DNA from 3 places in the Photobacterium japonica genome. Region 3 is predicted to be linked to each of the others. Evidence: riboswitches for the same ligand, from Rfam matches in the RefSeq annotation. Region 3 holds a riboswitch; each other region holds the start of a gene.

Region 1 (8,000 bases), on a different contig from region 3:
CAACCCTCTTTTCTTGCGGTGCTGACACTTGCCTCCCAACTTGAGGAAGACTTTTCGTTTTTCGTTCAGGAGGCGTCGCCATCATGGCCTGCGTTTGGGGCGCTGGGCTTGACGCTGGAATATGGGTTCTACTTCCTTGGGGCGGTGGAGGGATAAAGTTGTCAACGAGATACACAAGCAATTCACCCTGCGTCATCCTGTCGCTTAACTCTTCAATCATGCCCTGCTTAGGAATATGGTGCTGAAGTGGCTTATAACATAGACGGTGGTACAACATGGGGAGATCAAAAGGGTATCCCCAGCGAGTACTGTGACTTTGAAGTAAATGCTTAGCCCAATATTTATTTTGGTATTGCATTAACGGGGATTGTTCGCCAATGTTCATTCTTCGATGGCGGGGAGTGATGAGGTAGCAGCGACCTAACCCATCAATGATCCGTATCCGATAGAATTTAGCTTCAGCAATGGGATCGCCAAAAAGTGCCAACGTTGCTCCTCGCCCCGCCACACATAAAAAAACCGCCCTCGCGGGCGGTTTTGGTTTCGGTGTCATGGCACCGTTTTATTGACTGACTTTTCTCTTATCAAGCACGGTACCTGACGGTACCCACGGGGAGTTGTCGTTCCCTGACATGACTCCCCGCCAACATGCCGTGGCTTGCTTAGGCTTTGGCTTCGAGTGCATCCGCCTCAGCAGCTTCTTGCTCTAGACGTGCACGCATCAGCTCGTCAAACAACTTACGGGCTTCTTGCGCTTGTTCAGACGCTTGCAGTTTGTGTTCTTTGGCGGCCATGGCTTCATCGGTCAAACGCTTGATTTCGTCTAACTGATCTTGTGGCGCATCACCCAGCTCCATGCCAGACTCCCCTTTCGACAAGGCCGTGGCACGAATGGTTTTCTTTAAATCCCAAATCGCGTTCAGTTTCTCACGCTCTTCTTCCGCCGCTGCAACCGCTTCGTCTTTCAGGCGTTCAAACTTGGCCATCGCCACGCCTTCTTTTGACCATGGATCAACATCTGGGAATTCTTCAATGTTAATCACCGGATCGATGTAGCCGTCTTGGTGTGCCAAGTCGAGCGTGGCGGCTTTCACACCCGAGATCATGAGCATCACCGAAATCACCAGCAACGGTAAACCACCCACAATCGCAGCGGTCTGCAACGTCGCCAAGCCGCCCATGAACATCAGAATCGATGGCATGATGGACAAGGTAAAGGCCCAGAACAGACGGTTCCAACGCAATGGATCTTCCGTTACGTTGTTCTGTACCACCGACGCCAGAATGAACGAGATCGAGTCAAACGTGGTGGCGGTAAAGATAATACATAGAATCGTAAACACCGCGATGACCATGGTGCTCATCGGTAGCTGTTCAAGGATAGAGAAAATGGCACGGGTTGGGCCTTCGCTATTCAAAATGCCGACCACATCAAGCTGGCCAGAAAGCTGTAGCGACAACCCGTAGTTACCCAAAATCATGAAGTACAGGGCACAACCCATTGAGCCAAAGAAGATAGCCCCTGACACCATCTGCTTGATCGTACGACCACGCGAAATACGTGCCACGAATAAGCCCATGCTTGGCGCAAACACAAGCCACCATGCCCAGTAGAAAATGGTCCAATCTTGCGGGAAGTGGGTATCTTCAAAGGTGCCATAGCCACCAAACGGTTCAGCCCATGTCGCCATCACGAAGAAGTTAGACAGCATACGACCCAAAGAATCCAAACCGGTTTCCAGCATGAACAAGGTTGGGCCCGCCACCAAGACGAACGCCAACAGACCGAGTGCACCCCAGAAGTTGATGTTACTGAGCACCTTGATCCCTTCATCCATCCCTTTATAGGAAGAGTAAGCGAACAATGCCGTACACAACAACAACACGCCGATTTGAGTCGTGGTGGTAGAGGGAACATCAAACAGGTAGCTGATCCCTTCGTTGATCAACGGGGCAGCTAAACCCAATGTGGTCGCGGCACCGCCCAACAAACCAAAGATGAACAAGATATCGATAACCTTGCCCCACTTACCGTGGCTGCGCGCTTCACCGATCACCGGCATCAACGCGGCTGACACTTTCAATACAGGCTGTTTACGCACATAGAAAAAGTAGGCAATAGGAATCGCGGGGATCATGTAAATAGACCACGCTACCGGCCCCCAGTGGAAAATACCGTAAGTGGCAGCCCAACGTACCGCCTCTTCACTGCCCGGTGCGAGCTGGAATGGCGGGCTTTGGTAGTAATAGGCCCACTCGATAGTCCCCCAGTACAGAATACTGGCACCGATACCACCACAAAACAGCATGGCTGCCCATGAACCGGTTTTGAACTCTGGCTTTTCATCCGCATCACCCAGTTTGATCTGGCCAATATCGGAGAAAACGATGTAGATCATAAAAAAGRAGGCGCCGATACCTAACGCTAAATAGAGGAAACCGAGCTTGTCGGTCATAAAGGTTTTGGCGACGGCGATCCACTTAGCGCCTTCTTCTGGGAATAACATCAGCGGGATTATGACGGAAAACAGTAATCCCAGCGCCCCAAAGAAAGTGGGCTTATCGATCAATTCGAAGTGTTTTTTTAGCAACACGTTAACTCCTATGTTTACATTTTGCTTCCTGTGCGTAATGCGATGATCACAGGTATTAACAATTTCTCAAAATTAATCTTCTAATGGTAACGATAAAGAAAGTTTATTATCCACTCACTTTGTACACTATCCCTATATAATACTTGTGTTGCTGAACTTGGCTGTTATGATGGCGCAGCAAGCCCTTAATCAGTAGAGGCGCGCTGCCTATCAGTAACCGTGCGGAGGATGATCCCGATGATGCCGGAGAAAGGAGTCAGCGCCGAAGTGACTGCAGTTATCACACTCAGTCGCTGGGTCTGTGTCAAATAGGCACAGAACTGCCATAGTATTTTTCCTATGGAGCGCTACCTGAAGGGGTAACAAGTCTTTGTCATTCCTTCAGACGTCTTCGTTACACCTCTTTTCGGTAGATCTCCACCTTGATGTTGTAGGTGTTGAGATTATGATCCTCACAAATTTTTCAGACTCTTTATTGTCTGTCGTTCCGCCACTTCTGGCGGTCATTTTGGCAGTCACGACCCGTCGCGTTCTGCTTTCACTCGGTGCCGGTATTGTTGCGGGCGCACTGATGCTAAACCACTATTCCCCACTAGCCACCGCTCACTATTTATTCAATAAAGTGCTTCACATTGTATGGGCTGACGGCAGCTTAAACAGTGACAACGCCAATATGATCATTTTCATGTTGTTGTTGGGCGCGTTGATCAGCTTAATGAGCGTATCAGGGGCGACCCAAGCGTTCGCCGATTGGGCTTCTGTGCGTTGTAAAGATCGCCGCAGTGCCAAATCCCTGACCGGCCTGATGGTGTTCATTTTCTTTATCGACGACTTTTTCCATAGCCTGTCTGTTGGCGCAATCTGCCGCCCTGTGACTGATCGCTTCCAAATATCCCGGGCAAAACTGGCCTATCTGCTGGACTCCACCGCGGCACCTGTGTGTGTATTGATGCCTATCTCGTCATGGGGTGCGTACATCATCGCCCTGGTTGGCGGTATCATGGTGGCACACAACGTGACTGACCAGAGCCCCATTTCCGCGTTCGTAGAAATGATCCCGATGAACCTGTACGCGGTGTTTACACTCGTGATGGTACTGTGTGTGATCGCGTTCCAGTTGGATATCGGCCCAATGCGCAAGCACGAAGAATGGGCCCTAGAAGGCAAACTGTGGGATGAATCTCGCGGCCGTCCAACGGGCTTGGATATCGAAACCCCAGAAAACAGCAACGGCGGCATGATCGACATGGTGCTGCCTATTCTGACGTTGACCTTGGCTACCGTGTTTTTCATGGTGCAATCCGGCGCGGCGGTACTGGCGACGAAAGGGGTCGATTTCAGTTTGATCGGCGCGATTGAACACACGAACGTAGGCTCATCTCTGGTTTACGGCGCCATCTGTAGTTTGGTGGTGTCTGTGGCACTGGCGCTACGCTTGAAGCTGAGCGCGAAAATCTGGATGCAAGCCGCGCCACAAGGTATCAGTGCGATGATGCCTGCGATTGTGATCCTGTTCTTTGCATGGACCATCGGTGCGGTTGTGCGTGACATGAAAACCGGTATGTACCTGGCGTCAATGGCGAACGGTAACATCCCTGTTGAACTGCTACCTGCTGTTGTCTTTGTGCTGTCGTGTGCGATGGCGTTTGCGACCGGCACCAGCTGGGGTACCTTCGGTATCATGCTACCGTTGGCCGGTGACATTGCAGCAGCGAGTGACATTCAGATGCTACTCCCAATGCTTGCTGCGGTATTAGCAGGCGCAGTATTCGGCGACCACAGTTCACCGATTTCAAGCACCAGTATTCTGTCGGCGACTGGCGCAGGCTGTCACCACATGGATCACGTACTGACTCAGCTACCGTATGCGACCTCTGTGGCGTTCGGTGCCCTACTGGGTTACGTAGCGATTGGTTACACCCATTCAGCGTGGATTGGTGTGGCAGTGAGCGGCGCATGGTTCGTGCTGTTCTGCTTGTTTGCGATGCGCAAAAACCAACCCATTATGGCAACGGCCAAAGCGCAGTGAACCGTCAGTAAGCAAGAACGCAAGTAAGTAACCACTTACATAAAACACATCAAGCACCTTCGGGTGCTTGATGTGTTTTTGGGGCGGAATTGTTCGATACATCGTTATTCTCCCATCAAACACCCTAACGCCGTTATCGAGCATTTTAACAGGCTCGAATGATTCATTATTGACTACGGTGGATATAAAAATCACCCTTCGTGTTGCTGATCGTTCTTTTCATAATGCGTTTCTATATGAAGTAGCTGAGCCTTTAAGTCAACACCCCCACCATAGCCAATAAGCTTTCCCGTCGCGCCTATTATCCGATGGCAAGGAATCATAATCGATATAGGATTATTACGATTTGCGCTCCCTATCGCTTGGTATCCTCCTTTCATCCCTAATTGTTGGGCAATATCCTTATAGGAAGAGGTATGGGCATATGGCACCTCTCTAACTTGATGCCACACTTTTTTTTGAAACTCAGTGCCTCGTAAATCTAGCCCAACGGAAAAATCTTTCCTTTTTCCGTCAAGATAGTCACTGATCTCATCCTTTGCCTGCTCAATATGCACATTTTTTGTGTTTCTTTTATATGTCTTATACGGTAAAAAATGCTCCTGTCCCGGCAAATACAATCCGGTAAGCCCCTGCCCACTCGCTGTGAATGTAATCATCCCCAATTTACTCTGCAGTACATCTAAGCACATGATTTAATTCCTCTCTTGATATCTATCCCTTTTGATGTGGTTTTAAACTCTTTTATTGAATTCATAGAGCCCTACAGGCTTGCGCTAGCAAACAATACACCACCGACTCATTGTCAATGTTAATTACTCACTCAAAAACTCAGAACGCCCCTTGTGTTCATAACACCGTGAGCACAGATATAACGCTTGTTGACTATCCATTAGTATCACCACAAGCGCCGCTATTTAGCCGTGTTAATACATCCCAATATGACGGAAGCTAAATAATGCAACGCCATACACAATGCATTTCTAACGTATCTCTCGAAATCAATCATGTGATCTTCCACCAACTTAAATGTCGTTTATTACAGTATTCTCACACGACTTGCGCTTTAGAACATTCGGAATAAGTAGCCAACAGATATCAAATTTTTAACTTTCAGCACTGCCTTAGTTATGCGTTAGCATGTGGTAAGCCATAACTAAGGCAGCAACCTCTGTTCATACCAGCACAGGATTGACGACGCTTAGCTCTTTCACCAAAAAGTCTAACCAGGCTCTAACGTGAGGCTTGGGGTACTCCATACCTTTGTATATTGCATAAATTTCACCACTACCCGTCTCAGAAGAATGCGTGACCCAATGCGGTAAAACCTCGACTAACTGCTGAGATTTCAAATACGGCTCAACCATCCATGTCGACAGTAACAGTACGCCTGAACTGCTAAGGGCAGCACTCAACAACGGTGAACCGCCCTTAGAAACTAAATTACCCTTGACCGGAATTCGACGTACTTCTGCGCCGTTTGAACAATAAAAATAATACCGCTTTCGCCCCTGGCCAATGAGCAAACAATTGTGAGACTGAATATCTTCCGGCTGTTTAATCTCAGCATGTGTAGCTATATATTCCGGTGTCGCAACCAATGACGTGAGGTTCGTCATTAATCGACGCGCCTTGAGGTTACTGTCTTGTGGTGTGCCGATACGAATGGCGACATCAATGTTCTCACTGTTTAAATCGACCAAGTTATTATCGAGATCGATTTCAACCGTCACTTTGGGGTATTGCGCTAAGAAGCGAGGCAAGAGTGGGGCTAACACTAAGTTACCAAAGCTTTCAAACACAGAAATACGCAACACCCCTTGCGGTTCAGCCCGCTCTCCTTTCATTTCAGAGATAAGCTTATTGGCATCAAACAGTATTTTTGTCGCTTGATGGTAAAAATACTCACCTTCTTCTGTTAAAGAGACACTCCGTGTACTCCGTCTAAACAACGTTGATTGTAACGTGTGCTCTAGATTATCGATGGATCGCGAAACCGAAGACGGTGCCATATTCAGTACTTTCCCCGCTTTAGAAAAACTCCCAGACTCAACAACCTGAGCTAAAATTTTAATTTGATTTAACATTTCTCACCTTTGCATATTTCACAAAACTCATTTCATTTTTAGTGGGATTCTTATCGCCTTTATTTTAGCGCACAATGCTTCCTGTCGATAAGACGTACTAACCGCATTGAGGATAACATTATGAACAACCGCATTGATATTGCACAAACCCAACCACAAGCACTTAAAGCCATGTTAGGTATAGAGAATTACCTTTCAACGACAGCGTTATCTGCTGAATTAAAAGAGCTTATCAAGCTGAGAGCATCGATGATTAACCAGTGTGCATATTGTATCGAAATGCACTCGAAGGAAGCGTTAAAACTGGGCATGGCGCAACAAAAAATCTTTGCGCTTTCTGCATGGAAAGAATCGCCGCGTTTTGATGAGAAAGAACAAGCCCTTCTGCAATTGGTCGATGAAATGACGTTAATTCATCAAGATGGGGTGTCTGAACCCACTTACCAAGCTTGTATTGATCACTTCGGTGAACAAGAAACCGCAGAAGCCATGATGCAAGTTATCATGATCAACGCATGGAATCGCTTTGCTCTTGCCACCAAGATGCATCACTAATAACTGTTATCTCACGGAATAATTGGCTGACTAAAAGGTACCACCATGAAACTTTCTCTTTGCTTACATACTGAAAGAAGTCACGTAAATATTCGTTATGAAGACGCTTACCAACACTTTGTACAGCTCTGTAAGCAAGGAGATCGTAGCGGTTTTCACACCATCTGGACAGGTGAGCACCACGCAATGGATTTTGCAATATCACCGAACCCATTGTTGACCATTGCTGCATTAGCCAGTCAAATTCACACAGCCCGTTTAGGGACAGCCACGATTGTTGCCCCTTTTTGGCACCCGATTCGATTAGCAGGCGAAATTGCATTTACTCACCAAATCACTGACGGTCGCTTAGAGGTTGGGTTATCAAAAGGGGCCTTTCAATATGAATACGATAGACTCAGCGACGGGGTAACCAATTCACAAGCGGGTGACATGCTGCGTGAACAAATCCGCGCGATCCGCGCTTTATGGCAGGGGAATTATCGCCATCACGGAAACCATTGGGCATTTCCAGAAACCTCTGTTGTGCCAACCATTGCTGATGGCGCTCAGCCCCCCCTTTGGATCGCAGCACAAAGCCCAGATACGGTTAAATTTGCTATTGATCACGGTTGCCACGTTCAAATGACGCCGCTTTGGATGGGGATGGAAAAAGTCAAAGAAAGCGTCGCAATATTTAAACAAGCAGCGGAACATGCCACGCATGATGCTAAATTGTTACTGCTTCAACACGCC
Region 2 (8,000 bases), on a different contig from region 3:
AAGCACAGCGATGGGATCCGTGGGAGAGATCAGGGCACCAAACAACAGGCAGTAGATGAACCCTAAGGGGATGCCGATGAGCTGACAAATGCCCCATAGCGCCCCACCAATAAAGAAGGTCGAGAACAATGTTGCACCGAGCGCCAATGTGGTGATTTCCCACTTTTGATCTTCAAGGTGAGGCAGTTTGATCCCCAGGCCGCCAGCAAAGAGCAAGAAACCTAAGATCCCTTTTAAGAGAAAGTCTTCAAAATTGATTTCAGTTAGGTGTTCGGCGGCAATGGTATCGAGATGGAACCAGCCACTTTGACCGGCGATGATGATAATGAGAGAAAGGATCAATGCGCCAGCAGTAATGGCGATAGTGGTCTGCATTTTTCCTATTTTGCTATTAACAAACGCAATGAGCATTGCAGCGGCGGCAAGAAAACAGAGGGTGCTGTAGACTGACATTCCGTGACCTCTAGGTGGAAGCTAAGTAAAGCATTTAATTGTAATAAAATATAAATCCATCCTATACCGATAGCCATGATTAATTTATCGATACTTTGCATTATTTATTCCATGAGACATACGATAGACGTCTAGATTTCCATTCTTGCTATGGTAGGATGTGAAATAGCTGTAACATTAAAGAAGGATGAATGTGGTGTTGACGAGCAAGGATGTACTTAAAAAGCGGATAAATGAGCAGATCTTGATCATTGATGGTGGCATGGGCACCATGATCCAGGGCTATAAGTTGGAGGAGCAGGATTACCGTGGCACACGCTTCGCGGATTGGCCTTCCGATCTCAAAGGGAACAACGATTTACTGGTTTTGACCCAGCCGCAACTTATTCAAGATATTCATATCGCCTACCTTGAAGCCGGGGCGGATATCCTTGAAACCAACACCTTCAACGCGACCACCATTGCGATGGCGGATTACGACATGGAAAGTCTGAGCGCCGAAATTAACTTGGTGGCCGCGCAGTTAGCCCGTGCCGCCGCCGATGAATGGACGGCAAAAACGCCGGACAAACCGCGTTTTGTCGCCGGTGTATTAGGCCCGACGAACCGTACTTGCTCTATCTCTCCGGATGTGAACGATCCCGGTTACCGTAATGTCACATTTGATGAACTGGTGCAGGCCTACTCGGAATCCACGCATGCCTTGATCCAAGGTGGCGCCGATCTTATCTTGATCGAAACCATTTTTGACACCCTTAACGCCAAAGCCTGTACCTTTGCGGTCGAAACCGTCTTTGATGAGCTGGGTTATAGCTTACCTGTGATGATTTCCGGCACCATTACCGACGCCTCCGGCCGTACGCTTTCTGGTCAAACCACCGAAGCCTTTTATAACGCCTTGCGCCATGTTAAGCCGATTTCTATTGGCCTTAACTGTGCCTTAGGGCCGGATGAATTACGCCCTTATGTCGCCGAATTATCGCGTATCTCTGAATATGCCGTCTCTGCGCACCCCAATGCTGGTTTGCCGAATGCGTTTGGTGAGTATGATTTGTCGCCGGAAGACATGGCTGAACATGTGAAAGAGTGGGCGGAAAGCGGCTTTCTTAATTTGATTGGTGGCTGTTGTGGGACCACACCCGAGCACATTCGTCAGATGCATGCCGTAACAAAAGATATTGTACCGCGAGCGTTACCCGAGATCCGCGTGGCTTGTCGCTTGTCTGGGCTTGAACCGCTGACCATTGAAAAAGACAGCCTGTTTATCAACGTGGGTGAGCGGACCAATGTGACCGGTTCGGCGCGTTTTAAGCGGCTCATCAAAGAAGAGTTGTACGACGAAGCGTTGGAAGTGGCGCGTCAACAGGTGGAAAACGGCGCGCAAATCATCGATATCAATATGGATGAAGGCATGCTGGATGCCGAAGCGGCGATGGTGCGTTTCTTAAACTTGTGTGCGACAGAGCCGGAAATCGCGAAAGTCCCTATCATGGTCGACTCCTCCAAATGGGAGGTGATAGAAGCCGGTCTGAAGTGTATTCAAGGCAAAGGGATCGTTAACTCCATCTCTTTGAAAGAAGGTAAAACCAAGTTTATTGAACAAGCCTCGTTGATCCGCCGCTATGGCGCGGCTGTTATCGTGATGGCGTTTGATGAGGTCGGGCAGGCTGATACCCGTGAACGGAAACTGGAAATCTGTACCAATGCGTATCGGATCCTTGTGGATGAAGTGGGCTTTCCGCCTGAAGATATTATTTTTGACCCGAATATCTTTGCGGTCGCGACCGGGATTGATGAACACAACAACTACGCCGTCGACTTCATTGAAGCCGTTGCCGACATTAAGCGTGATTTGCCCCATGCGATGATTTCCGGTGGGGTCTCTAACGTTTCTTTCTCTTTCCGTGGTAACAATTACGTGCGGGAAGCCATTCATGCCGTGTTCCTCTACCACTGTTTTAAGCACGGGATGGACATGGGGATCGTCAATGCCGGTCAGCTTGAGGTCTACGATAATGTGCCCGCTAAACTGCGTGAAGCGGTGGAAGACGTGGTACTGAATCGACGCGATGACAGCACGGAACGTTTACTTGATATTGCCGCTGAATATGCCGGTAAAGACGTCGGTAAAGAAACCGATGCGTCAGCTTTAGAATGGCGAACGTGGCCGGTAGAGAAGCGGTTAGAGCATGCGTTGGTGAAAGGGATCACCGAATTCATTGTGGCAGATACTGAAGAAGCTCGTGTGAATGCGGACAAACCGTTGTCGGTCATTGAAGGACCGTTGATGGATGGCATGAATGTGGTCGGTGATTTGTTTGGTGAAGGGAAGATGTTCCTGCCGCAAGTCGTTAAATCGGCGCGTGTTATGAAACAAGCCGTTGCCCATTTAGAGCCTTTTATTAATGCGACGAAAGACGTTGGTTCCACCAATGGCAAAATATTATTAGCGACAGTCAAAGGTGATGTGCACGACATCGGTAAGAACATTGTCGGCGTGGTATTGCAGTGTAATAACTACGAAATCATCGATCTTGGGGTCATGGTGCCGTGTGAAAAGATCCTCAAAGTGGCGGTTGAGGAAAACGTCGACATCATTGGCTTGTCTGGCTTGATCACGCCGTCATTAGATGAAATGGTGCATGTGGCCAAAGAGATGGAGCGACTGGGCTTTGATTTACCGCTGTTGATTGGCGGTGCAACAACGTCAAAAGCCCATACCGCGGTGAAGATTGAGCAAAATTACCGTCATCCTGTGGTGTATGTGAATAATGCTTCACGTGCCGTCGGTGTTTGTTCCTCTTTGCTGTCGGAAACACTCAAGCCGGGCTTTGTAGAAAAACTGCAAGCTGATTATGACGTGGTGCGAGAACAGCATGCCCGGAAACGACCGCGCACCAAGCCTGTGACACTGGAAGCAGCACGAGCCAATAAGGTCGTGATTGACTGGGCTGGCTATACGCCACCGGCACCTGCCAAGCCGGGGATCCATGTATTTGATGAGGTTGATGCGGCTATTTTACGTCCTTATATCGATTGGACGCCTTTCTTCATGACATGGTCGCTGATGGGTAAATACCCTGCGATTTTCGATCATGAAGAGGTTGGGGAAGAAGCACAACGCCTGTTTAAAGACGCCAATGATCTGCTGGATCGTGTAATACAAGAAGGCTTACTCAAGGTACGCGGTATGTGTGGGCTGTTCCCTGCCGCCAATGTCGGTGACGACATCGAGGTGTATACCGATGAGTCACGCACGACGGTCGCGAAAGTGCTGTATAACCTGCGCCAGCAAACCCAGAAACCTAAAGGCTATAACTATTGCTTGTCGGATTACATTGCGCCGAAAGACAGTGGGAAGTTGGATTGGGTCGGTGGGTTTGCTGTCACTGGCGGCGTGGGCGAGCGTGAGTTAGCAGACGCCTATAAAGCAGCGGGGGATGACTATAACGCCATCATGATCCAGGCCGTGGCTGATCGCTTAGCAGAAGCTTTTGCTGAATATCTCCATGAGCAGGTACGTAAAGACATCTGGGGCTATGCGCCGAATGAAAACCTCAGTAACGACGCCTTGATCCGTGAGAAATACCAAGGGATCCGCCCGGCACCGGGTTACCCCGCTTGTCCAGAGCACACCGAAAAAGGCAGCTTGTGGGAATTACTAAACGTGGAAGAAACTATCGGAATGTCACTGACCTCCAGTTACGCAATGTGGCCGGGTGCGTCGGTGTCGGGGTGGTATTTTTCCCACCCAGATTCCCGTTACTTCGCGATTGCGCAGATCCAGCCGGATCAGCGTGACAGCTATGCGGATCGTAAAGGTTGGGATATGTTGGAAGCAGAGAAATGGCTGGGTCCGAACTTGTCTTAACGGCAGGCGTATCAAACCATGGTGGTGCGTTCAGGTATCCCCGTTTTGGTATAAGGCCGATATGAATCGTGTATAAAAAAGGCGCTCAGTGAGCGCCTTTTTTTATGTCGAATAACGAAGGATTATTCAAACAAGGTGTGGTGCAGTGTTCTTACCACATCGCGTGATTCTTCAGTATTAACCAAGAAACACAGGTTATGGGCACTGGCACCAAAACAGATCATGCGTGGGCTGTATTGCTCGAGCGCACCAAACACTTGCGTCGCAGCGCCTGGGGCGTCGCCTAGTTTATTACCGATCAGCGCGATTAAGCAGAGGTTTTGTTCCACTTCCACACGGCACAACTTGCTCAGTTCAGCGGTCGCGGCAGCCGGTAAATTAGGGGCACCGCCGCAGGTGTCGGTTTGATCCAGCGTCAGTGACACGCTGACCTCAGAGGTGGTGATCAAATCCACAGAGACTTTATGCTCGGCCAAAATGCGGAAAACTTCGGATAAGAAGCCGTAGGCCTGGAACATTTTTAAACTGGTTAGCGTGACCATGGTTTGGTTACAACGCAATGCCAATGCTCGGAATTTCGGCGGGGCAGTGACGTGTTGACGGATCCACGTACCGCCTTGTTCCGGTGCTTTAGATGAACCAATAAAGACCGGGATCTTTTGACGTACTGCCGGAAGCAGCGTTGATGGATGCAGGATCTTTGCGCCAAAATTTGCCATTTCAGAGGCTTCACTGAAGCTGATCTCTTTGATGGGTTTGGCATTGGCGGTAATGCGCGGATCGGTGCTGTACATGCCAGGGACGTCTGTCCAGATCTCTAACGTCTCAGCTTGAATGGCTTCGGCAACCAGTGCGGCACTGTAGTCACTGCCACCGCGACCGAGGGTCGTGGTTTGGCCGTGTTCATTGGCCCCAATGAAGCCTTGAGAAACGACAATCGACTCACTGAGCAACGGTTGCATGCGCTGTGTGGCTAACTGACGAATAGCATCAATATCGGGGATAGCTTTTCCATATTGGCTGTCGGTACGCAGAATGTGGCGAATATCGAAACGTGCAGCACTTGCGCCCATTTCATTGAGAATTTGGGTAAAAAGATGCGTAGAAAGCAGTTCGCCATGGGCAACCAACTGGTCGGTCAATTGCTTGGAAGGGGTATGCGAGGCGTGCTTGGCCAAGTCTGCGACTTGATCTAGCAGTTGTTGGATCTCACCCGAAATCGTTTCGGGGTGCGCCAGTTCATTCAGAATAGACTGATGAATAGTATGAAGTTGTTGTAGCCGCTCTGAGCGCTGCTCGTTATCGGCAATTCCATTTGCTAACTCAACCAGCAGATTGGTAACACCGGAGCATGCACTGATTAAAACCACTTTAGCTTGTGGGTTATTTTTAATAATGCTAGCACTACGGCTCATGGCGGCATGATCGGCTACGCTGGTGCCGCCAAATTTCGCTACAGTGATCGGCGGAGGAACAGTAAAGTTATTATCAACAAAGCTCACAACGAGTCTCCCAGTAAGATAGTAGAAAGTCTAATACAAAGGGGGATGACTCGGGATCAAGATCCCGACAAGTGTCAGGGGAATCTAGCAGTCAGATCTTGGTAGATGGCATGACCAGAAGCTCCCCACCTTTCTCGGTCATAGTCATGAGAAAGGTGACAGCCAGAAGGATTCAACCTTCATAGCCGATATGCCATGCCCCCTGTCATGCCATATCTCGGCGTTACTCCCCCTCTCAAGATTGCGTTGGGGTGGGGCCCCGCAATCATCGATACCTGGGTAACGCTCCTCTTCTGTTTTCACCGGATGTGCAGGTCAGCGTGTGTGCTGAATCTCAGTGCCATCTGGATGAACAAAAAATGTGCTTTATTGAAGCGGATTTGCCTATATCTTGTCAATTCCCTTTAGCAGTTTTTTGCAATTTTTTGCAAAAAACTGTCATAACTGAGTCATAACCTTGTGCGCTTCATCAGTAGATCAACAACCTAGACAGCAGGAACGACGATCAGCTGATATAGTCATTAGGGCATACGGTTCAATCCATACACATCTTTTCATGCAGACCTTCACGGAGGAAATTCCATGACTTTTGGCAGCTTTTACCCCCCTCAGCGTACGTTAATGGGCCCCGGCCCGTCGGACATCTCTCCGCAAGTGTTACAGGCGTTAAGTCGCCCGACGATTGGCCACCTTGACCCGCTGTTTATTGGCATGATGGATGAGCTGAAACAATTGCTGCAATATGCCTTTCAAACAGCGAACCCGTTTACGATTGCAGTCTCGGCGCCGGGCAGTGCTGGGATGGAAGCCTGTTTTGTGAATTTGGTCGAGCCGGGCGACACCGTGATTGTGTGTCGTAACGGTGTATTTGGCGATCGCATGCGGGAGAATGTCGAGCGTTGTGGTGGTATCGCCGTCATGGTGGATAACGCATGGGGTGAAGCCGTGGATCCGGCTTTGGTCGCCGAGGCGTTAACGACCCATCCGGAGGCGAAGATTGTTGCGTTTGTTCACGCTGAAACCTCCACGGGCGCATTGAGCGATGCCGAGGCGATTGCCAAGTTAGCACGCCAGCATGATTGCCTGACCATTGTGGATGCCGTGACCTCGCTCGGTGGTGTACCGTTGTTGGTGGATGAGTGGCAATTGGATGCGGTGTATTCCGGTAGCCAGAAATGCCTGTCGTGCGTACCGGGGCTGTCTCCACTGACGTTTTCGGCACGGGCGATTGAGAAAATTCAGGCACGTGAAACCCCCGTACAGAGTTGGTTCCTCGATCAAAGTTTGGTTCTGGGTTATTGGAGCGGAGAAGGTAAACGCAGTTATCACCACACGGCACCGGTGAATAGCTTGTATGCCTTGCATGAAGCCTTGGTGTTGTTAAAGCACGAAGGGCTAGAAAATGCCTGGCAACGTCATCGTGATATGCACCAGGTATTGCGGACAGGTCTCGAACAATTAGGGATCACTTTTGTGGTGGATGAAGCCCACCGTTTACCGCAGTTGAACGCTGTGTATATACCTGAAGGGGTCGATGATGCAGCGATTCGTGCCCAATTGTTGAATGACTACAACCTCGAAATTGGTGCAGGGTTGGGGGTGTTGGCGGGGAAAGCGTGGCGCATTGGCTTAATGGGCTATGCCGCGCGACGTGAAAATGTCGCCTTGTGCTTACGAGCATTGGAAGGCTGCTTGAAATAGCGTTCTGCTCGAACAAAAACGGCTACCTCAGGGTAGCCGTTGTTGTTTGACGATCAGGGTGCCGTTGTTGGTGCTGATTCTGTGGTGAATATCCATGTCGCGGCTTGACTTGGGAACAAGTACAACGCCTCTTGATGGATTTGCGCCGCTTGCGACGTATTACCGAGTGCCAGATAGGCACTGATCAGGTTTTTATACAGATCGGGACGCGGCCAGATTTTGGCTTTTTCTTGCGCCCAGGTGATGTACTCATTGATCATGCCAGCGTTTTGCGTTGCGGTGCCGATCTGCAATTGCGTCAGGTGCAGATCCCATTCAAACCGATTGTGCCACGCCCAAGGGTTATTCACTTTCAGCAGATAATCGACGTTGATAGGACGCGTGGTTTCATATTTTGTCAGTAAGTAACCGGAATACAAGGTCGTGGCCATGTAGCTGGTGATCGCCATCGGCAGCAATAACACCACCATACG
Region 3 (8,000 bases):
CTTCGCTTGTCTGTGGGTGGCGGTATGGCCGTACAGCGTGCAGTGGCAGAAAAATGGAAGCAAATTACCGGTAACTACTTGCTGGAAGGCTATGGCCTGACCGAGTGTTCGCCGCTGGTTGCTGCGTACCCGTACGATTTGGTTGACTATAATGGCTCTATCGGCCTGCCGGTGCCTTCCACTGAAGTACGTATGGTAGACGATGAAGGTAACGTGCTAGGCTATGATCAAGTCGGTGAATTGCAGGTACGTGGTCCGCAGGTGATGCAAGGCTATTGGCAGCGTCCGGAAGCGACCGATGAAGTGTTGACGAAAGACGGCTGGTTATCGACCGGCGATATCGTCCGCTTTGACGATGAAGGCTTCTTGCATATTGTCGACCGTAAGAAAGACATGATTTTGGTGTCAGGCTTTAACGTTTATCCGAACGAGATTGAAGACGTCGTGGCATTGCACGGTAAAGTCTTGGAAGTCGCCGCGATCGGTGAACCGCATGAAGTGTCTGGCGAAATCGTGAAGATTTGCGTGGTGAAGCGTGATGATAGTTTGACTCGTGAAGAGTTGTTGACTCACTGTCGTCAGCACCTGACAGGGTATAAGATCCCGAAAATTGTTGAGTTCCGTGAGGAATTACCGAAAACCAACGTCGGTAAGATCCTTCGCCGCGCATTGCGTGAAGAATCTCAACAACCTACTCAGGACGCGTGATCGCATCACGTAACGAGAATTATCCAATGCCGGCGTTATGCCGGCATTTTATTGGTAGGATATTGTGAATTTTGAAATTATAACCACCACCGCGCGCTTAGAAACGATCTGCTTGGCAGCCCGTCGTCAGCCCGCAGTGATGCTGGACACTGAATTTGTACGTACCCGTACCCTTTATCCAAAGCTGGGCCTTATTCAGTTGTTTGATGGGGAAGCGCTGGCACTGATTGACCCGATTGCGATTGACGACTTAGCACCGCTGTGGGACTTGTTGCGTGATCAATCCGTGATCAAAGTGCTACACGCGTGCGGCGAAGATTTGGAAGTGTTTCAGCACTATGCCGGTTGTTTGCCGGTTCCCATGATTGATACGCAGGTGATGGCGGCCTTCTTGGGTTATGGTGTCTCCGCGGGCTTTGGCACGCTGGTTAATGACTTCCTGGGTGTTGAGCTGGATAAAGGCGAAGCGCGCACCAATTGGATGGCTCGTCCTCTGACGGATCGCCAGCTCGATTATGCGGCGGCCGACGTGTTCTACCTTCTACCCTTGTATCAAAAGCTGCTGCCGTTGGTGGAAGCGAAAGGGTGGAAAGCCGCCCTTGAGCAAGAGTGTGCGAATTTGATGCTCAAGCGCATTAAGACGATCGATCCCGATAAGGTCTACCTTGATATCAAAAATGCATGGCAATTGAATCCGAAGCAGTTGGCTATCCTACAGCAAGTGGCCAAGTGGCGTCTGCTGGAAGCACGCAAGCGTGACTTAGCCTTAAACTTTGTGGTGAAAGAACTAAACCTGTGGAAATTGGCCCGTCTTAACATTAAGTCAAAAGCGGTGATGACCCAAGAAGGGTTTGATAGCATGGAAATTCAGCGTCATGGTACCCGTTTGTTGAAAATGGTGTACGACGTGGATGATTTGTCACCAGAGCAATACCCGGAAAAAATCGTTCGTTTGGACGATGTGGCAGGGTATAAGCAGATGGTGAAAAGCATCAAAGACGTGGTGACTGACGTTGAAGCGCAAACCGGACTGATGCCTGAGTTTTTGGCCTCGAAAAAGCAAGTGAACGAGTTAATTTCTTGGGCGTGGAAAAAACAGCGTCCGCAAGATAAGTTGCCAGAGATGTTGAGAACGTGGCGTAAGCCATTGTTTGAACAAAAAGTGCTGCCGATACTGGATCGCTAAGCGTTGATGCCAATAAAAATAGGTATACGACGATAAAAAGAAAAAGCCCCGCTCGCGTGAGCAGGGCTTTTTTTATGCGTTACTTGTCTTCGTCAGGCAAGGTGACGTTGAGCTCAAGAACAGAGAGATCTTCTTCTTTTTGATCAAGGTTAACGGTGACTTGCTCAGGGCTAATGGCCACATACTTGCGGATCACTTCCAAGATATCTTCTTTCAATTGAGGCAGATAACTAGGGGCTCCCTGACCTGCAGATCGGCGTTCAGCGACAATGATCTGAAGGCGCTCTTTGGCAACACTGGCTGTCGTTGTTTTCTTGGGGCGGAAGAATTCTAACAGTGCCATAATGCATTACCCTCCGAATAGACGTTTAAGGAAACCTTTCTTCTCTTCTTCAAGGAAGCGGAACGGACGTTCTTCACCCAGTAAGCGAGCAACGGTATCTTCATAAGCCAAACCCGCATCCGATCCTTTATCAAAGATCACAGGTTCACCTTTGTTCGATGCGTTCAGTACCGCTTGGCTTTCCGGGATCACGCCAAGCAGTGGAATGTGAAGGATCTCTTCAACATCGGTCACGCTCAACATTTCACCGAGCGTAACACGTGCTGGGTTGTAGCGTGTCAGAAGCAGGTGTGTTTTGACCGGCTCTGCCGCTGTTTCAGCACGGCGAGATTTCGAGTCGAGAATACCCAAAATACGGTCTGAGTCACGCACAGACGAGACTTCAGGGTTCGTCGTTACAATGGCTTCATCCGCGAAGTATAAGGCCATCAAAGCGCCGGTTTCGATGCCTGCTGGTGAGTCACAGATGATGAAATCAAAGCCCATCTCTGATAAGTCATTCAGCACTTTTTCCACGCCTTCTTTACTCAGCGCTTCTTTATCACGGGTTTGAGAAGCAGGCAGTACAAAAAGGTTTTCGACACGCTTGTCTTTGATCATCGCTTGGTTAAGATTCGCTTCCCCATTGATCACATTGACAAAATCGTAGACTACGCGACGCTCGCATCCCATGATCAAATCGAGGTTACGTAAGCCAATATCAAAATCAATCACGGCTGTTTTTTTGCCGCACAGTGCAAGGCCAGATGCAATAGCTGCACTAGAGGTAGTTTTACCAACGCCCCCCTTACCTGAGGTTACCACGATAATACGTGCCATTTTTTAATTCCTTATTAAACGTTATAGAGTTAAATGCTCTATGTTCAAATTATTTTCAGCAAGTGAGATAACCACATTCTTACCCCAGAACGCTTCTTGGATTTTATCGCTCAGCCAGTAGTTTCCTGCAATCGAGACTAGTTCTGCTTGCAGGTTGTGGCAAAAAATCTTCGCCTCGCTATGGCCGTTTGCACCCGCAATAGCACGTCCACGTAACGTGCCATAAATATGGATACAGCCATCTGCAATAATTTCGGCCCCTGCACTGACGTGATTCATCACCACAAGGTCACAATTTTTTGCATATATTTGCTGGCCAGAACGCACCGGATTGCGGATGATTCGCGTGGGCTCCATCATCGCTTCCTGCACCGGCTCCATCGTCGGCTCTGACGCTTTGACCTGGCGTGCCGCATTCATGATGGCAAAGCCAGCCTCTTTGGCTTGCTGTTGACGTTGTTTTGCTTTGCATCCACTGATCCCAACCGGGATCATACCCGCTTCACTGACGCTGCGTTTAAGCTGTACAAAATCGATATTATCACTGACTTGGCTAATATCGATAACAACTGGAGCGGCAGCGAAGAAATGGGGAGCGTGATCAACTTTCTGTCTGAGAAAGTCAGCCGCTTGAGGGATGTCACCGTCCACGAGGTGGAGGGCTGAGAGGGTATAAGAGCCTCCCTTGAGTTCTGCTGATTTTGTCATGGGCATTGACTGACTGTCGCTAAAATAGCCGTTCAGGTACGTTATCTCTTGGGTACTTGCATGTTATATTCCCAAGCGTATATCAGCAAGCTATCCTTGCTTTAGCGTTGGAAATTCAGACAAGCGTCTCATGAGTTTGGCGTATCAAGCAGCACATAAGGGAATGTTCCCGGCTGTTTGTGGTCTGAATTGAGAGTTAATAAGTATTTATAGGTTATAGAAACATGTTGTGCGTCATTTATAAAAGTCCAAAAAAAGAAGGCACGTATCTTTATATCAACAAAAAAGATGATTTTTCTGCTGTGCCAGAAGCCTTAATGACAACCTTCGGGGCCCCTCAGCTTGTGATGGTACTGAAGTTGCAAGACGGGCGTAAATTAGCACAGGCAGATGTGGAAAAAGTAAAAGTTGCATTGGCCGACACCGGTTTTTATTTGCAGGTGCCACCACCCGTAACCAATTTACTGGAACAGTACAAGGCAGAGAAAGCAGCAAAAAACCAAGGGTAAATTATGCATAAGCGATTGGTATCGGCCTTAGTGGCCTTAGGATTAGGATTGTCATCGGCGGTATCTGCTGCAGATGAAGGATTTGACAGTTATGTCGAAGGGCTAAAAGTAGAAGCCCGCGAAAATGGAATTTCAGAGTCGATTATCAACTCTGCTTTTGACGGCATTACATTTACAGAGCGCGCCGTAAAGGCAGATAAAAATCAGCCAGAAAAAAAATTAACGCTGGATGAGTATATTCCCCGTGCGGTGCCTGATTGGAAAGTCAAGCAAGCCAATGATCGCTACCAAAAACACAAAGTCGTGCTGGAAAAAATTGGCCAGCAATACGGTGTTCAGCCACGTTTCATTGTGGCGTTGTGGGGCGTGGAAAGTAATTTTGGTCGTTTAATGGGCAATTACAATGTGGTGGAAGCGTTGTCGACCATGGCCTATGAAGGACGTCGAGAAGCTTTTTTCCGCAAGCAAGTGATGGCGGCATTAGAAATATTAGAGGCGGGCCATATTGCCCCTAAAGATATGAAGGGCTCTTGGGCGGGCGCAATGGGTCAGCCGCAATTTATGCCAACATCCTTTTTATCGTACGCGGTTGATGGAAATAATGACGGCAAGATCGATATCTGGCAGACCGATGCGGATGTGTTTGCTTCTGCGGCGAACTACTTAAAACAAGCTAATTGGGACAGTGAATATACGTGGGGCCGCCAAGTGACCTTGCCTGACTCTCTTGAGAAGAGTGTGTTTGGGGTGAAAAAAGAGCAGGCGCGTGCATTGAGTGAATGGCAGACACTGGGCGTGAGACGATTAAATGGGCAGGACTTGCCAGAGGCTGATATCAATGCCTGGCTTATTCAACCTGATGATAATCACGGTAGAGCTTATTTAGTTTATGGGAACTACCAATCATTGCTGGATTGGAACCGTTCGCATTATTTTGCGCTTGCAGTCAGCCATTTGGCTGACAAGATCCGCTAGCAGATAAATGTGTCGGTATCATGAATAATCATAAAGCCAGACTTTCGTGTCTGGTTTTTTGTGCTTGATATGTTTATCACTTAAATGAGGGTGCTTTATTGTTCTGGGTGCCGCATGGGAAGAAAAGATAATTCGAGAGCACCTATTGCTATTTGGTATGTTTATCGTGAAGGCGTCGATAATTGTGGTTGGCTGTTTCGTGAGAGAAAGTGAATAAACGTAGCGAAAAAGTGTGATGTTTATCCCAATGTTTATCTTTATGATAGATAAAGAAAACCCGGCATAAAGCCGGGTTTTAGCAGTTAAAAAGTGAAATCGAAATTAGATTTCAAACTCTTCTAGTGCTTTGCCATCATCCAGTGCTTTTTTCAATGCGCTTGGAGTACGGCCTTGGCCAGTCCACGTTTTCTCTTCACCGTTTTCGTCGATGAACTTATATTTAGCTGGACGCTGTGCACGCTTCGCTTTAGGTGCTTTGTGTAGTGTTGCCGCAAGCAGTTCTTCTGGGTCAATACCATCAGCAAGTAGCATTTCACGGTATTGTGCTAGCTTCTCTGTACGTTCTTTTTCTTTAGCAGTCTCTTCTGCTTCAGATTCTTCACGCTCAGAAACCACAGTTTGTAGTTTTTCTAGAGCTTCTTGAAGTTGCTCTAGTGAATATTCACGAGATAGTGCGCGAAGGCTACGAAGGTTCAAAAGTGCTTTCATTGCATCAGACATCTTTTTATTTCCTGTTGTTCTAAAACTATAAAATAATAATAGCAGTGACAATTCAATATTTGCAATATTAATACGTTTAGTTGCTAGATGCCAAATAAAAAATCACCTTCTTATTTGTTTTTTTTTCCTAATTCGCGGGCGCAATTCTCATTTGTAATGTTTTTTTATCGTTCAGTCACAAAAATAAACGAATATTGATGGTGTAGGGAACCTGAACTTTTGCGATCAATTGCATAGTGTTTTTGTCAAAAAAAGGCTGCATATCGTGCCTTTTTGCATCGGTCTGGTAACAGGATGCTCCGGTGCTGTTAAGAACTGCGTCGTAAGTTGTTGCAATTAATATTTCTGTCCGTAGAATTGACTATTCCTTGACTAAGGGTAGAGGTTGCATCGTCTAAGAGTAACAAATCGTAGGGTGATTCCGATGAGGATTTGTGAAAGGCGCCGATGCCGAAGTAAGTGCTGGTTTATCACACCGCCTTGCTGGGGTTGTCACCAAATAGGGGCAACACTGCCATAGTATATATTGTTATAAATTACATTAACTATGGAGCGCTACTGTGGAGTCGGATCAGGGTAACTTCTTTTCCTCACACTCAACTAGCATGGTTTTCACCATGTTCAGCAGTAGATCTCCAACCAGGAACGGTTGTCGTAGAGATCATGAACATTGTAGATTATTCACATTCCGCATTATCATTGCTCCCCCCCCTTGTGGCGCTGGGACTTGCCATTTTAACGCGTCACGTCTTATTTTCCCTCGGTGTAGGGGTACTGCTTGGTGCCTTTTTATTGACCTTTAATCACCCTGATACGGATATGCTCGATTATGTCAGCACAACCGTCAAAGGGCTGTTTATTGAAGAAGGGAGCCTCAATAGCTCGAAGATGAGCATTGTTGCCTTCTTGATCTTATTGGGGATGACGACGGCATTATTGACCCTATCAGGCGGCACAAGAGCCTTTGCTGAATGGGCACAAACCAAAATAAAGACCAAGCGTGGCGCGAAATTACTGGCCGCTTTCCTCGGTGTCTTTATTTTCATTGATGATTACTTTAACAGTTTGGCCGTGGGCTCAATTTCCCGTCCAGTGACGGATCGCTATTACGTGTCACGGGCAAAACTGGCGTATATCCTCGATTCAACCGCAGCACCGATGTGTGTACTGATGCCAGCATCAAGCTGGGGCGCATACATTATTACCGTGATCAGTGGCATTTTAGTGTCACACGGCGTGACCGAATACACCCCTTTAGGCGCGTTTTTATTGCTTGCGCCAATGAATTTCTACGCGGTCTTCGCCTTATTAATGGTCTTTGTGGTGGCATGGTTCCAATTGGATGTCGGCCCAATGAAGCGTCATGAGCTGGAAGCTAGCCATTGCCGTGGTTTTGATGAAGGTGACAGCGATAAGCGCGCGAAAGATATCAATGATGAGCTGGAAATCAATGAAAGCCTGAATGGCCGCGTGTTGGATTTAGTGTTGCCGATCGTGATTTTGATTGCTGCGACGATGTTCTTCATGTTGTATACCGGTAACCAAACACTGGCGGCCGATGGCAAGCCGTTTGACTTGCTGGGTGCGTTTGAAAATACCGATGTGGGCATGTCTTTGGTGTTGGGTAGCTTGGTCGGCCTGATGTCAGCCATGGTGTCGGTATTGCGTCAGCGTTTGCCGATGTCGGATGTTGGCTTTACCCTGTGGATCGGGGCGAAATCCATGTTCGGTGCCATTTTGATCCTATTGTTTGCGTGGAGCATCGGTAATGTGATCAACGATATGGGCACCGGTAGCTACTTGTCGACGTTAGTGGAAGGCAATATCAATCCGATGTTACTTCCGGCTATTTTGTTCTTGCTGGCAGGGGCGATGGCGTTCTCCACCGGTACCTCTTGGGGCACCTTTGGCATCATGTTACCGATTGCCGGTGACTTGGCTGGCGCGACGGATATCACCTTGATTCTTCCTATGTTGGCGGCGGTATTAGCGGGTTCGGTATTTGGTGATCACTGTTCACCGATTTCAGATA

What was found. A riboswitch is a leader RNA that binds a small molecule or an ion and turns the genes downstream of it on or off. The one in region 3 is predicted to bind lysine.
Region 1: another riboswitch for lysine. It lies ahead of L4C36_RS19220 (Na+/H+ antiporter NhaC family protein); the one in region 3 lies ahead of L4C36_RS08250 (Na+/H+ antiporter NhaC family protein).
Region 2: another riboswitch for lysine. It lies ahead of lysC (lysine-sensitive aspartokinase 3); the one in region 3 lies ahead of L4C36_RS08250 (Na+/H+ antiporter NhaC family protein).

Annotation. Positions count from the first base shown of each region.
Region 1 is NZ_JAKJSN010000057.1:24,537-32,536, reverse strand. Features, by position in the region: gene L4C36_RS19230 (hypothetical protein) at 1-487, opposite strand, end outside; gene L4C36_RS19225 (BCCT family transporter) at 663-2,594, opposite strand; lysine riboswitch at 2,780-2,952, shown strand; gene L4C36_RS19220 (Na+/H+ antiporter NhaC family protein) at 3,040-4,623, shown strand; gene L4C36_RS19215 (methylated-DNA--[protein]-cysteine S-methyltransferase) at 4,815-5,315, opposite strand; gene L4C36_RS19210 (LysR family transcriptional regulator) at 5,799-6,710, opposite strand; gene L4C36_RS19205 (carboxymuconolactone decarboxylase family protein) at 6,831-7,265, shown strand; gene L4C36_RS19200 (LLM class flavin-dependent oxidoreductase) at 7,311-8,000, shown strand, end outside.
Region 2 is NZ_JAKJSN010000011.1:2,624-10,623, forward strand. Features, by position in the region: gene L4C36_RS03715 (cation:proton antiporter) at 1-453, opposite strand, end outside; gene metH (methionine synthase) at 650-4,324, shown strand; gene lysC (lysine-sensitive aspartokinase 3) at 4,447-5,826, opposite strand; lysine riboswitch at 5,937-6,127, opposite strand; gene L4C36_RS03730 (pyridoxal-phosphate-dependent aminotransferase family protein) at 6,409-7,527, shown strand; gene L4C36_RS03735 (PglL family O-oligosaccharyltransferase) at 7,581-8,000, opposite strand, start outside.
Region 3 is NZ_JAKJSN010000018.1:70,479-78,478, reverse strand. Features, by position in the region: gene fadD (long-chain-fatty-acid--CoA ligase FadD) at 1-708, shown strand, start outside; gene rnd (ribonuclease D) at 773-1,894, shown strand; gene minE (cell division topological specificity factor MinE) at 1,974-2,237, opposite strand; gene minD (septum site-determining protein MinD) at 2,244-3,056, opposite strand; gene minC (septum site-determining protein MinC) at 3,078-3,764, opposite strand; gene L4C36_RS08265 (YcgL domain-containing protein) at 3,989-4,273, shown strand; gene L4C36_RS08260 (lytic murein transglycosylase) at 4,277-5,248, shown strand; gene L4C36_RS08255 (H-NS family histone-like protein) at 5,570-5,968, opposite strand; lysine riboswitch at 6,340-6,534, shown strand; gene L4C36_RS08250 (Na+/H+ antiporter NhaC family protein) at 6,632-8,000, shown strand, end outside.